DNA from 3 places in the Streptacidiphilus sp. PAMC 29251 genome. Region 1 is predicted to be linked to each of the others. Evidence: riboswitches for the same ligand, from Rfam matches in the RefSeq annotation. Region 1 holds a riboswitch; each other region holds the start of a gene.
The links. Region 1 has a riboswitch for S-adenosylmethionine ahead of thrC (threonine synthase). Riboswitches for the same ligand answer to the same signal wherever they lie in the genome.
Positions count from the first base shown of each region.

Region 1 (4,201 bases):
AAGCAAGAACCGGGGTGCCCTCCTGATGGAGGAAGGCACCCCGGCTTTTGTCAGGCGGCGGAACGAATGAAATCAGCCACCGGCCACGGCGGGAATGATCGACACCGCGCCGCCGTCGGCGATCACGGTTTCCAGGCCGTCGGCGAAACGCACGTCGTCGTCGTTCACATACACATTGACGAAACGTCGCAGCTTGCCGCTGTCGTCGAGGATGCGGCCGCCGATCCCGGCGTGGTGGGCCTCCAGGTCGGCGATGACAGCGGCGAGGGTGGCGCCCTCGGCCTTCACCTCGGCGGCGCCGCCGGTGTAGGTGCGCAGGATGGTCGGGATGCGGACGGAGACGCTCATGCGAGGCCAGCCTCTCGGAAGGAGTCAAGGGTGGGGCGGATGGTGGCGGACAGGCCGGTGGTGGCTTCCACCGCGTCCAGGGTCTTCAGGCCGTCGCCGGTGTTGAGGACCACGGTCTCGACGGCCGGGTCGAGCAGGCCGTTCTTGATCAGCTTCTGCAGCACGCCCACGGTGACCCCGCCCGCCGTCTCGGCGAAGATCCCCTCGGTCCGGGCCAGCAGCTTGATCGCGTCCACGACCTCCTCGTCGTTGACGTCCTCGACCGCGCCGCCGGTGCGCCGGCAGATGTCCAGCACATAGGGGCCGTCCGCCGGGTTGCCGATCGCCAGCGACTTGGCGATGGTGTTCGGCTTCTGCGGGCGGATCACGTCGTGGCCGGCCTTGAAGGCCACCGAGACCGGGGAGCAGCCCTCGGCCTGGGCGCCGAAGATCTTGTAGGGCTTGTCCTCGACCAGGCCGAGCGCGATCAGCTCCTTGAGCCCCTTGTCGATCTTCGTCAGCTGGGAGCCGGAGGCGATCGGGATCACCAGCTGGTCCGGCAGCCGCCAGCCCAGCTGCTCGCAGATCTCGTACGCCAGGGTCTTCGAGCCCTCGCCGTAGTACGGCCGCAGATTGACGTTGACGAAGCCCCAGCCCTCACCGGCCGGGTCGCCGATCAGCTCCGAGCAGAAGCGGTTCACATCGTCGTAGTTGCCCTCGATGCCGACCAGCTCGCCGCCGTACACGGCAGCCATCACGATCTTGCCCTGCTCCAGGTCCTGCGGGATGAACACGCAGGAGCGGAGCCCGGTGCGGGCGGCGGCGGCGCCCACCGCTCCGGCCAGGTTGCCGGTGGAGGAGCAGGAGAGGGTGGTGAAGCCGAAGACCCGGGCGGCCTCGACGGCGATCGCGACGACCCGGTCCTTGAAGGAGTGGGTCGGGTTGCCGGAGTCGTCCTTGACGTACAGGCCGCCGGTGACGCCCAGCTCGCGGGCCAGGTTGTCGGCCTTGACCAGCTTGGTCCAGCCGGGGTTGATGTTGGGCCTGGTCGCCACGTCCGCGGAGACCGGCAGCAGCGGCGCGTAGCGCCAGATGTTCGCCGGGCCCGCCTCGATCCGCGCCCGGAGCGCCTCGGGGTCGCCGCTCGGCAGCTCGTAGGCCACCTCAAGGGGCCCGAAGCACTCGGTACAGGCGAAGTCGGGGGCGAGCGGGGTCCGCGCACCGCACTCCCTGCAGGACAGGGCGACGGCGGGACCGAAAGACTCGGGTGTGACAGTTACAGCAGCCATGATGGCGAGGCCCTCTCTCCTCATCTTCCCCGCGACGCGTTTCGCCGCAGGACGGAATTGGCACCTTCCCCACCAGGGCCTTGACGGCTGTAGCTGGCAGGAGGGTTGCCGGGACTTCAACGGGCCGTTCCCTCAGTCCCTCTGGATGAGCTCTATGGCGACCGGTCGCAGCCGGACCGCGTTTGTGCTCCGGCGCTTGGATACTGTGGTCGCACCGGAGTGGAGCTGACGACGTGTGTCCACCGTGCGGCGGACGCGTGTCATCCCCAAGACTGTAACCGAAGCGACGCCCGCGATCACTGGGCGTCCGCGAGACGAGACGCGCATCACGGCCCGTGTCACACCAGAGGAGTCCTGTGCTTGACGAGGTCGCGGACTGGCTGCGCCACCGCTCCTGGGCGGCCGCCGACCGCTCGCTGCCCGAGCTGCTCGCCGCCAAGCGGGCGAGCGGCAGCACCGTCAGCGTGGTGCTGCCCGCGCTGGACGAGGAGGCCACGGTCGGCGGGATCGTGTCCGCCATCCGCCGCGACCTGATGGACGCCGTGCCGCTGGTGGACGAACTGGTCGTGGTCGACTCCGGCTCCGGCGACCGCACCGCGCAGGTCGCCGCCGACGCCGGGGCCCGGGTGGTGCACCGCGACTCGATACTTCCCGAGCTGCCGGTGCTGCCCGGCAAGGGCGAGGTGCTGTGGCGCTCGCTCCTCGCCACCAGCGGCGACATCGTCTGCTTCATCGACGCCGACCTGCGCGAGTTCGACTCCGCCTTCGTCTCCGGCATCGTCGGGCCGCTGCTCACCGAGCCCGAGGTGGCCTTCGTCAAGGCCATGTACGACCGGCCGCTGGAGACCGAGGACGCGGTCATCCCGGCCGGCGGCGGACGGGTCACCGAGCTGGTCGCCCGCCCGCTGCTGAACCTCTACTGGCCGCGGCTGGCAGGTTTCGTCCAGCCGCTCGGCGGCGAGTACGCGGCCCGGCGCTCGCTGCTGGAGCGGCTGCCCTTCCCCACCGGCTACGGCGTGGAGCTGGGCCTGCTGGTGGACGCCCTGGAGCTGGCCGGGCTCGACGCCCTGGCCCAGGTGGACGTCGGCGTCCGGCACCACCGGCACCAGGACGCGCAGGCCCTCGGCCGGATGGCGGCCACCATCCAGCTCACCGCGCTGGACCGGCTGGTCCGCAGCAACCGGATCAAGGCCGCGGACGACCTGGCCACCCCGAGGCTCACCCAGTTCACCCGCACCGCGGCCGGATTCACCCCCACCACCGCGGACATCCCGGTCACCGACCGGCCACCCATCGTCACGCTGACCGCGAACGACGTTTGACCCGGTCACGAGTAGGCAAGGCTGAGCACCATGGTCACAGCTAGTCCGGCATCGATTCTGCTCGCCTCCAACCGGGGTCCGATCTCGTTCACCGTCGAGGACGACGGCACCCTCACCCCACGCCGGGGCGGCGGCGGGCTGGTCTCCGGGCTGAGCGCCATCGGCGACGAGGTCGACTCGGTCTGGGTCTGCGCCGCGCTGTCGGAGGGCGACCGCGCCGCGACCCGGCAGGGTCTGGACGACCCCTCGGTACGGATGCTGGACATCGACCCGGGCACCTTCGCCCGGGCCTACAACGGGATCGCCAACTCGACCCTCTGGTTCGTCCACCACCTGATCTTCAACACCCCGACCACCCCGGTCTTCGGCAGCTCCTTCCGGCGCGAGTGGGCCTCCTACGAGGCGTACAACACCGCCTTCGCCGAGGCCCTGGCCGAGAACGCGGCGCCGGGCGCCACCGTGCTGGTCCAGGACTACCACCTGTCACTGACCCCCCGGCTGCTCCGCGAGCTGCGGCCCGACCTGCGGATCGGGCACTTCTCGCACACCCCCTGGGCCCCGCCGGACTACTACCGGCTGCTGCCCGACGACGTGGCCCGGGACGTGCTGGCCGGGATCCTGGGCGCGGACCACGCCGGGTTCCTCACCCGGCGCTGGGCCGGCGCCTTCGCCGACTGCTGCGAGGCGATCCTCGGCGCCGACGTCGACCGGGACGCCCTCACCGTCACCTACAAGGGCCGGACCACCCAGCTCGGGGTGCACGCGCTGGGCGCGGACGGCGACTTCCTGCGCGAGCGGGCGCACCGTCCGGACGTGGACTCCCGGCTGGCCTCGCTGCGCGAGGCGGTCGGCGACCGGAAGACCGTGGTCCGGGTGGACCGGACCGAGCTGTCCAAGAACATCGTCCGCGGCCTGCACGCCTACCGGCACCTGCTGCGGACCCGCGACGAGTGGCTGGACCGGGTCGTCCACATCGCCTTCGCCTACCCCTCCCGGCACGACCTGCCGGAGTACCGCGAGTACACCGCCTCGGTGCTGCGGGTGGCCCAGGAGATCAACGACGAGTTCGGCACGCCGACCTGGCAGCCGGTGATGCTGCAGGTGGACGACGACTTCGCGCGCTCGCTGGCCGCGTACCGGCTGGCCGACGTGGCGTTGGTGAACCCGATCAGGGACGGCATGAACCTGGTCGCCAAGGAGGTCCCGGTGGTCTCCGACCAGGGCTGCGCCCTGGTCCTCTCCCGCGAGGCCGGCGCCTACGAG
Region 1 is NZ_CM135725.2:4,617,743-4,621,943, forward strand. It holds gene ACXKR8_RS21590 (MoaD/ThiS family protein) at 73-348, opposite strand; gene thrC (threonine synthase) at 345-1,640, opposite strand; SAM riboswitch class I at 1,634-1,768, opposite strand; gene ACXKR8_RS21600 (glucosyl-3-phosphoglycerate synthase) at 1,973-2,938, shown strand; gene ACXKR8_RS21605 (alpha,alpha-trehalose-phosphate synthase (UDP-forming)) at 2,969-4,201, shown strand, end outside.

Region 2 (4,201 bases), 1.8 Mb from region 1:
CGCCCATCTGATCGGCTTCGCCGGAGGCTTCCTCTTCTGCTGGCTGCTGTACTGCCGCAGGCGTGGATACTCTGGCCGGACGAAGCCGTCCATCCTGCCAGGAGAACCCCCGTGATCACCGCGATCGTGCTCATCAAGACCAGCGTCGACAGGATCCCTGAGATCGCCGAGACGATCGCCGCGATCGACGGCGTCAGCGAGGTGTACTCGGTGACCGGGCAGCACGACCTGGTGGCGATGGTCCGGGTGCGCGCCCACGACGACCTGGCCGAGGTGATCCCCGGCCAGGTCAACAAGGTGGCCGGGGTGGAGTCCACGGAGACCCACATCGCCTTCCGCACCTACTCCCGGCACGACCTGGACGCCGCCTTCGCGATCGGCCTCGACGAGTAGCCGCCGCTGGGAGGGACCCAGGCCAGGCGGCGAGTCAGGCCTGGCGGCGGGTGTCGGGCACGCAGCGGCCCCCTCGGTCCGGTAGGCCCACTGCGCGCCCTGGGTGACCAGCTCGCGCACGGCCGCGACGAAGCGGTCGATGTGCTCGTCGGGGGTGCCGGCCCCGAAGCTGACCCGGATCGCGTTGAGGCTGCGCTCCCCCGGCAGCGAGGCCTCGGGGGCGCCGCACTCGGACGGGGAGGCCTCCTCGCCGCCGAGCAGGGTCCGCACCAGCGGGTGCGCGCAGAACAGCCCGTCCCTGACGCCGATGCCGTACTCGGCGGACAGCGCGGCGGAGAAGTGCGAGCTGTTCCAGTCCTGGACCACGAAGGAGAGCACGCCGACCCGCGGGTGGTCCTCGCCGAACAGGGTCAGCACCTTGACCTGGGGGATGTCGGCGAGCCCGGCCCGCAGCCGGCCGATCAGGTACTGCTCCCGGGCCACCAGCCGGTCGAACCCGGCCTCGGTGAGCGCCTTGCAGGCGGAGGCGATGGAGTAGGCCCCGATCACATTGGGCGAGCCGGCCTCGTGCCGGGCCGGCCCCTGCTGCCACTCCACCGCGACCGAGCCGTCGGCCTCCCGGGCCACGGTGCGGCTGGCGCCGCCGCCGGCCAGGTAGGGCTCGGCGGCGTCCAGCCAGTCGCTGCGGCCGGCCAGCACGCCCGCGCCGAAGGGGGCGTAGAGCTTGTGCCCGGAGAAGGCGACCCAGTCGACGTCGAGGTCGCGGACCGACACCGGGTGGTGCGGGGCCAGCTGGGCGGCGTCCAGGACGATCCGGGCGCCGTGCCGGTGCGCGGTGGCGGCCAGCTCGCGGACCGGCCAGATCTCCCCGGTGACATTGGACGCCCCGGTGACGCAGACCAGCTTGGGGCCCTCGGGACACTCCCCCAGCGCCTGGTCCAGCGCGGCCACCGCCTCCTCGGGGGAGCGCGGGGCGCGCAGGTAGCTGACGGTCAGGTCCTCGCGGCGCCACGGCAGCAGCGAGGCGTGGTGCTCGGTCTCGAAGGCGAACACCCGGGTGCCGGTCGGCAGCACACCCGCCAGCAGGTTCAGCGAGTCGGTGGTGGCCCGGGTGAAGACCACCTGGTCACCGCCGCGCAGGTCGAGGAACTCGGCGACGGTGGCCCGGCTCTGCTCGAACAGGTCGGTGGAGAGCTGGGACAGGTAGCCGGCCCCGCGGTGCACGCTGCCGTAGTAGGGGGCGTAGGCGGCGACGTCGTCCCAGACCCGCTGCAGGGCCGGAGCGCTGGCGGCGTAGTCCAGCGCGGCGTAGGTGACCTTGTCCCCGTCGACCAGCGGCACCTCGACGTCACGGCCGAGCACGGCCAGCGGCTCGCAGACAGCGACGACATCAGAGTACGTGGACATAGCGGCCCCTCCAGGGCATCCAGTGGACCCCTGGCCAATGGCCGTACAACAGAGGGATCCGCGCTTGCCCTGCGGCAGTGTTGCCGAAGGGCCTGGTCGTCACCCGGAAGCACCCCGCCACGGAAGGAGGGTTGCCGGACAGCAAGCCGGGGCCGCTGCGGATTTTCACCGCGTGCTGTCACTCGTGACCTGTGAAGAAGTATGACAGGGGTCCGCCCACCGGGAGAACCCCTGTCCAACATGTGGAACAGCCGTTGGGACTACTTGTGCGTCGCCGCAGCCCAGCGGGCCAGCGCCGCCTCCGCCGCGCCCGAGTCGATCGACTCGGCGGTGCGCTTCATCGCCGCCGCCAGCTGCTCCGCCAGCGGGGCCGCGGTCTGGTCCAGGGCGACCAGCGCCGAGGCGGAGTTGAGCAGGACCGCGTCCCGCACCGGGCCGTGCTCGCCGGCGAAGACCCGGCGGGCGACCTCGGCGTTGTACGTGGAGTCGGCCCCGCGCAGCGCCTCGATGCCGACGTACTCGATGCCGACGTCGTGCGGGTCGAAGGTGCTGCGCTCGACCTCGCCGTCGCGCACCTGCCAGACCGTGGAGGTGCCGGTGATGGTCAGCTCGTCCAGCCCGTCGTCGCCCCGGAAGACCAGCGCGGACGCGCCGCGCCTGGCCAGCACGCCGGCGATGAGCCCGGCCATCCTGCTGTCGAAGCAGCCCACCGCGTTGGACAGGACCCGGGCCGGGTTGGTGAGCGGGCCGAGCAGATTGAAGAAGGTGGGGATGCCCAGGTCGCCACGCGCCGGACCGGCGTGCCGCATGGCGGGGTGGAACACCGGGGCCGGGCAGTAGGTGATGCCGACCTCGGCGGCCACCTCGGCCACCCGCCGCGGCGTCAGGCCCAGGTTCACGCCCAGCTTCTCCAGCACGTCGGTGGCCCCGCTGGCGGAGGAGGCGGCCCGGTTGCCGTGCTTGACCACCAGCGCGCCGGCGCCGGCCGCGACCACCGCCGACATGGTGGAGATGTTCACGGTCTTGGCCCGGTCGCCGCCGGTGCCGACGATGTCCACCGCCCGCCCCGGCACCTCGATCACCGTGGCGTGCCCGTACATGGCCTCGACCAGGCCGGTGATCTCCTCCACCGTCTCGCCCTTGGCGCGCATCGCCACCATGAACGCGGCGACCTGGGCCGGGGTGGCCTCACCGGTCATGATCCGGTCCATCGCCCAGCCGGTCTCGGCGGCGGACAGGTCGGTACCCGCGATCAGCGTGCTGAGGACGTCCGGCCAGGAGCGCGCCTGCACGGGGTCGCCGCCGCCGTTCGCAGGAAACACGTGAGCCATGGCCGTGGGCCTCTCATTGGATGGGATGAGGGAGAGGCCCCAGCCTAGCGACCGGGCACATCGCCCGGACGGGAGATCTCAGCGAACGAGATGCGCGGCGCCCCGGAGCAGGGTGGTGGCCGCCTCGGCCAGCGCCACCGGGTCGACCGGCGCGGCGATGGCCGCGTCCGCCCGGCTCCAGGCGGCCAGCCAGGAGTCCTGCGGACGGCCGATCAGCACCAGCACCGGGGGGCAGCCGTAGACCTCGTCCTTGAGCTGGCGGCACAGGCCCATCCCGCCGACCGGGGTGGCCTCGCCGTCCAGCACCAGCAGGTCGAGCCGGCGGCCGCCCTTGGCGTGCGCGTCCAGGGCCTTGATCACGGCGGGCTCGGTGGCGCACTCCAGGTACTGAAGCTCCGCCAGGTCCGCGGCGGGGCGCTTCCCCAGGGCCAGCAGGACCTGCTCGCGCGTGTTTCGGTCGTCGCTGTAGACAAGAACGTTCAGTGCCATCGTCCGTTATCCCCCTGGGATGTGATCGGGACCACTTCGGCGTCCCGCGGATGCTACTCCGCCGGAGGGGGCTGTAGCACCGGTGCGTACCGGGGAGATCGTCGGGGCAGCCGTCCGGCGGTCCGGGGTTCACCATTTCGAGGGACCCACGGCCAGTCGCGCGAGGGCGGCCCGGTGCGGGGCTCCCCGCCATTCGGGCTACCTGCCTGGTCGTCAGGGGTCCGGCACCCGGCGGAGGGTACGACAGGGTGCGGACACACCGAGGAACCACCCCCGGAGTGAAGACGGAATAAGCGACCGACATAATGGCGGTCGTGGCGACAGCAACTGCAGTAGAAACCGGACACGCTCACGGATCGGTCAACCGGCCGAACCTGGTCAGCGTGGGAACCATCGTCTGGCTCGCGTCCGAGTTGATGTTCTTCGCGGCCCTGTTCGCGATGTACTTCACACTCCGCTCGGTGACCGGGACGGAATACTGGCATTCCCTCAACGAGGCCCTGAACGTTCCCTTCGCGTCGGTGAACACCACCGTCCTGGTGCTTTCTTCCTTCACCTGCCAGATGGGTGTGTTCGCCGCC
Region 2 is NZ_CM135725.2:2,841,748-2,845,948, forward strand. It holds partial or broken gene ACXKR8_RS13260 (rhomboid family intramembrane serine protease) at 1-115, shown strand, start outside; gene ACXKR8_RS13265 (Lrp/AsnC family transcriptional regulator) at 112-393, shown strand; partial or broken gene ACXKR8_RS13270 (aminotransferase class V-fold PLP-dependent enzyme) at 428-1,800, opposite strand; SAM riboswitch class IV at 1,856-1,990, opposite strand; gene trpD (anthranilate phosphoribosyltransferase) at 2,061-3,131, opposite strand; gene ACXKR8_RS13280 (hypothetical protein) at 3,210-3,620, opposite strand; gene ctaE (aa3-type cytochrome oxidase subunit III) at 3,926-4,201, shown strand, end outside.
Region 2: another riboswitch for S-adenosylmethionine. It lies ahead of ACXKR8_RS13270 (aminotransferase class V-fold PLP-dependent enzyme); the one in region 1 lies ahead of thrC (threonine synthase).

Region 3 (4,201 bases), 3.9 Mb from region 1:
CTCCCAGCGCAGCGCCCAGCTGCGCAACCGGAACAGCAGGGTCAGCAGCAGCCCGCAGACGCCCACCAGGACGACGATCCCGGCGTAGAGGGCCGGGAAGTCGCCCCAGCCCTTCTGCCAGTTCAGATACCAGCCGAGTCCGGAGTTCACCCCGAAGTTCTCCGCCACCGTGAGGCTCACGAAGGAGGAGCCGAGGGCCATGAACGCTCCGGTGAAAATGCTCGGCAGAGCCGCAGGCAGGGCCACCCGCAGCAGCAGGAACCAGTTCTTCGCGCCCAGGGTCTGGGTGACGTCGTAGTACGAACGGGGATGCTGACGATGCCGGCCCGGGTCAGCACCGTGATCGGGAACCACACGCTGACCGCGATCAGGAACACCGCGCCGGTGTAGGCGCTCGGGAACAGCACGAAGATGACCGGCACCCAGGCCAGGGTCGGCACCGGGCCGAGGAACATCAGGATCGGGTGCACCCAGTAGTTGGCCTGCTGCCACCAGCCGATCGACACGCCGGTGACCAGACCGGCCAGCAGGCCCAACGCAAATCCCAGGGAAAGGAGTTGGAGCGAGTTGCCGAGGCTTTCGGCGAGGATCCGCCGGTCGTGCCAGAGGTGGTCGAAGATCTCCTGCGGCGCTGCGAAGTAGGGGGTGGAGAGGAGTTGCGTCTTGGCGGTGGAGATCTCCCAGAACACGGCCCAGAACGCCGATCCGAACAGCCAGGCGGCGCCGTGGGCGACGCGTGCGGCCGCACGGGCGCCGAGCCGGGTGCGGGCGCCCAGGCGGGTGCGGGTCGCACTCAGGGCCCAGAGCGCCGCGGCGGTCCCGGCGACGACCAGGCCCGCGATCGCCGTGAAGGTGGTGGTGTCGTGGATGGCGGCGGCGTCGGCGAGCGGCAGCTTGGAGCTGTCGTGCACGGCCTCGGTGAGGGCGCTGAAGGCGATCCAGGCGAGGATGCCGGCGCCGGTCAGGATGGGTTGATCCGGAGCGGATGGGTGACCTTCTCCAGGGCCGCGTGGATGCGCGCGGCGCCCTGGACGGTCGTTTCGGCGGACGGGTCCGGCTGTTGTTGCCCGGCTGTGGCCGGGGAATCCGTGAGCGTGCTGAGGTCCATGCCCGGCCTCAGAAGGTGAGGCCGAGGTTCACGAACACCTTGTCGGCGAGCGCCTGGGAGTCCGTGTTGGCGGGGAGGAAGCCGGTGTGGATGAACTTGTCGATGCCCGGTTGCAGCACCTGCTGCAGGTTCTTGGGCGAGGGGTCGAAGGTGAGGGTCTGCAGCACCGGCAGGATGTTCGCCGGGGTGTCCGGGATGTACTTCTTGCTGGACTCGAGCTCGGCCGTGGCCTGGAGGTTCGCCCCGGCCCAGCGTGAGCCCTTGGCCCAGGCGGTGACCAGCTTGGCCGCGGTGACCGGGTCCTGGCTGACGAACTCCTCATTGAGGGCGACCGCGCAGCAGGGGTAGGAGGAGTTGCGGCTCAGATCGCGGTTGTTCGACAGCTCCTTCGCCCAGCCCGCCTTGACCCCCTGGATGATCGGCAGGAAGCCGCCGGCGGTCGCGATGGCGTCAACTCGCTTGTCCTGCAGGGCCTTTGGCAATAGGTCCTGCTCGATGACCACCCACTGGACCTGCTTGGCCGCCGGACTGGAGTTGATGCCGGCGTCCAGCAGGTCGAGCGAGAAGAAGTTGGGAGCCGAACCCTGCAGACTGCTGACGCCGATCTTCTTGCCTCTCAGCGACGCCACCGTGGGCACCGAGCCGTCGTTGCGGACGTTAGAGGTCGAGGCAGCCGTGGTGCAGTCCGCCGGAGAGTTTGACCGGGGTGCCGTTGTAGATCGGGCCGAGGAAGTTGAAGAAGATCCCGTTGGTGGCGATGTACTTGCCCGAGCCGACCGCTGCGGTGACGTCCTCGTCGGTGCCGGTCTTCTTCAGGACCACGTTCAACCCGGCGTCCTTGAAGAAGCCCCGCTCGTAGGCGACGATCAGCGGGGCCTCGCAGACACCGCTGGGGGCGGTCACCGTCAGCTGCCGACCGGCCCAGGACTTGGTGACGGTGAGGCCGTCGGCGGCGGTGGTGTCCTTCCTGTCGCTCCTGATGAAGGCCCAACTGCCCAGCCCCGCCGCGGCCGCCACACCGGCGCCGACGGCGCCCAGGGTGAGCACACGGCGCCGGGAAACGCCTTGGGCGGCGTCGAGGTCCACATTCGCGTCGACGAGAGCGGGCTGTACAGGTTCGGGCTGCGGAGTTTCGTCACTCATTTCGGCATCCTGACGTATTTTCGGGCGCGCTGAAAGCGCCACGATGGATTCATCGATTCGTCAACGAAGAGGTTGCGCAGAAGGTATTACGGAACTGCGAGCCCGTGACGGCCCGTCAGAGCTCGGCGCGCGGGCCCGTACAGAGGGCGCCAGCCACGCGCTGCAGGTCGATGTGGCGACGGCTGCAGCTGGTGAACGCGTGTCGCGTACTCATCCGTCAGGACCTCCGCTCAGCGAATTCGCGCTTGCCGGGCCCCCACGGACCCGGCCTGGTGTTCACCTGGAGCACCCCACCGCGGAGGAGGGTTGCTGGTCAGCAGGCCAGGGCCGTTCGCTGACGCTCATCACCTATGGCGGGACCATAGCGCGCCTCCCACCGACCCGACAAGAGCCCGGAATTGGCGACACACTGCCGCAGCACGGGGTTCACATTCGGCGATGAAAATGGCAGGAACGGACGGGCGGGCCGACGGTGGGGAGCGGCCCGGCCCGCCCGGTCGACCCCCGTCGGCACGTTCCGCTTTGCGAGGAGTACGGCCTTGGATGTCCACGCTTCCCTTGCCGATGTGGTCGGCAACACTCCGCTGGTGCGGCTGAACCGCGTCACCGACGCGGCGCCCGCACCCGTCTACGCGAAACTGGAGTACGTCAACCCCGGTGGCAGTGTGAAGGACCGGATCGCCCTGGCGATGGTCGAGGCGGCCGAGGAGGCCGGGCAGTTGCTGCCCGGCGGCACGATCGTGGAGGGCACCTCGGGCAACACCGGGGTCGGCCTGGCCATGGTCGCCGCACAGCGCGGCTACCGCTGCGTCTTCGCGATCCCGGACAAGAGCAGCCCGGAGAAGGTCGCCGTGCTGCGGGCCTACGGCGCCGAAGTGCTCGTCTGCCCCGGGGACGTGCCGCGCGAGCACCCCGACCATGTGTTCTCCACGGCCGCGCGCGTCGTCGCGGAGACTCCCGGGGCCTGGCTGGCCAACCAGTACGACAACCCCGCCAACCCGGAGGCCCACTACCGCACCACCGGGCCGGAGATCTGGGAGCAGACGGACGGGCGGATCACCCACCTGGTCTCCGGCGTCGGCACCGGCGGCACCATCACCGGGACCGGCGAGTACCTCAAGAAGGTCAGCGGAGGCCAGGTCACCGTCGTCGGAGCCGACCCGGAGACGTCGGTGTACTCGGGCGGCGACGGAAGCCCCTACCTGGTCGAGAGCATCGGCTTCTTCCGTCACCCCGAGTCCCTGGACAACAGCTGGCCGCAGTCCTACCACCCCGAGGTGGTCGACCGCTTCGAGCGGATCAGCGACCGCGAGTCGTTCCTCACCGCCCGCCGGCTGGCCCGCGAGGAGGGGCTGCTGGTCGGCGGCTCCGCGGGCACCGCGGTGGCCGCCGCCCTGCGCGTGGCGAGGACGCTGGGGCCCCAGGATCTGGTCGTCGTCATCCTCCCCGACTCCGGACGCAACTACCTCTCCAAGGTCTTCGACGACCGCTGGCTCCAGGAACTCGGTTACCTGGCCCCCCGAATTCCGTGAAGGAGGCGCCGTGACAACGCCAGCATCCCTGCCGGTCATCGACATCTCCCGCTTTCGTGACCCCGCCGCCGACCGTCCGGCCTTCCTCGCCGAACTCCGGTCCGCCGCCCATGAGGTGGGGTTCTTCTATGTCACCGGGCATGGCGTCCCGGCCCGGCTGCGGGCGGAGGCGCTGGACGCGGCCCGGGAGTTCTTCGCACTGCCCGAGGCGCGTCGGCTGGAGATCGAGAACCTCAACTCTCCCCAGTTCCGCGGCTATACCCGGACCGGGACCGAGTACACGGCCGGCAGCGCGGACTGGCGCGAGCAGATCGACATCGGCCCGGAGCGGGCGGCGCTGGAACCCGTCCCCGGCGCCCCGGACTACCTGCGGCTGATCGGCCCCAACCAGTGGCCCCCGGCCCTGCCGGGGCTGCGC
Region 3 is NZ_CM135725.2:755,690-759,890, forward strand. It holds gene ACXKR8_RS03540 (ABC transporter permease) at 1-279, opposite strand, end outside; gene ACXKR8_RS03545 (ABC transporter permease) at 177-911, opposite strand; gene ACXKR8_RS03550 (hypothetical protein) at 962-1,108, opposite strand; partial or broken gene ACXKR8_RS03555 (ABC transporter substrate-binding protein) at 1,117-1,755, opposite strand; gene ACXKR8_RS03560 (ABC transporter substrate-binding protein) at 1,766-2,251, opposite strand; gene ACXKR8_RS03565 (putative leader peptide) at 2,367-2,465, opposite strand; SAM riboswitch class IV at 2,488-2,600, opposite strand; gene ACXKR8_RS03570 (PLP-dependent cysteine synthase family protein) at 2,791-3,783, shown strand; gene ACXKR8_RS03575 (isopenicillin N synthase family dioxygenase) at 3,794-4,201, shown strand, end outside.
Region 3: another riboswitch for S-adenosylmethionine. It lies ahead of ACXKR8_RS03565 (putative leader peptide); the one in region 1 lies ahead of thrC (threonine synthase).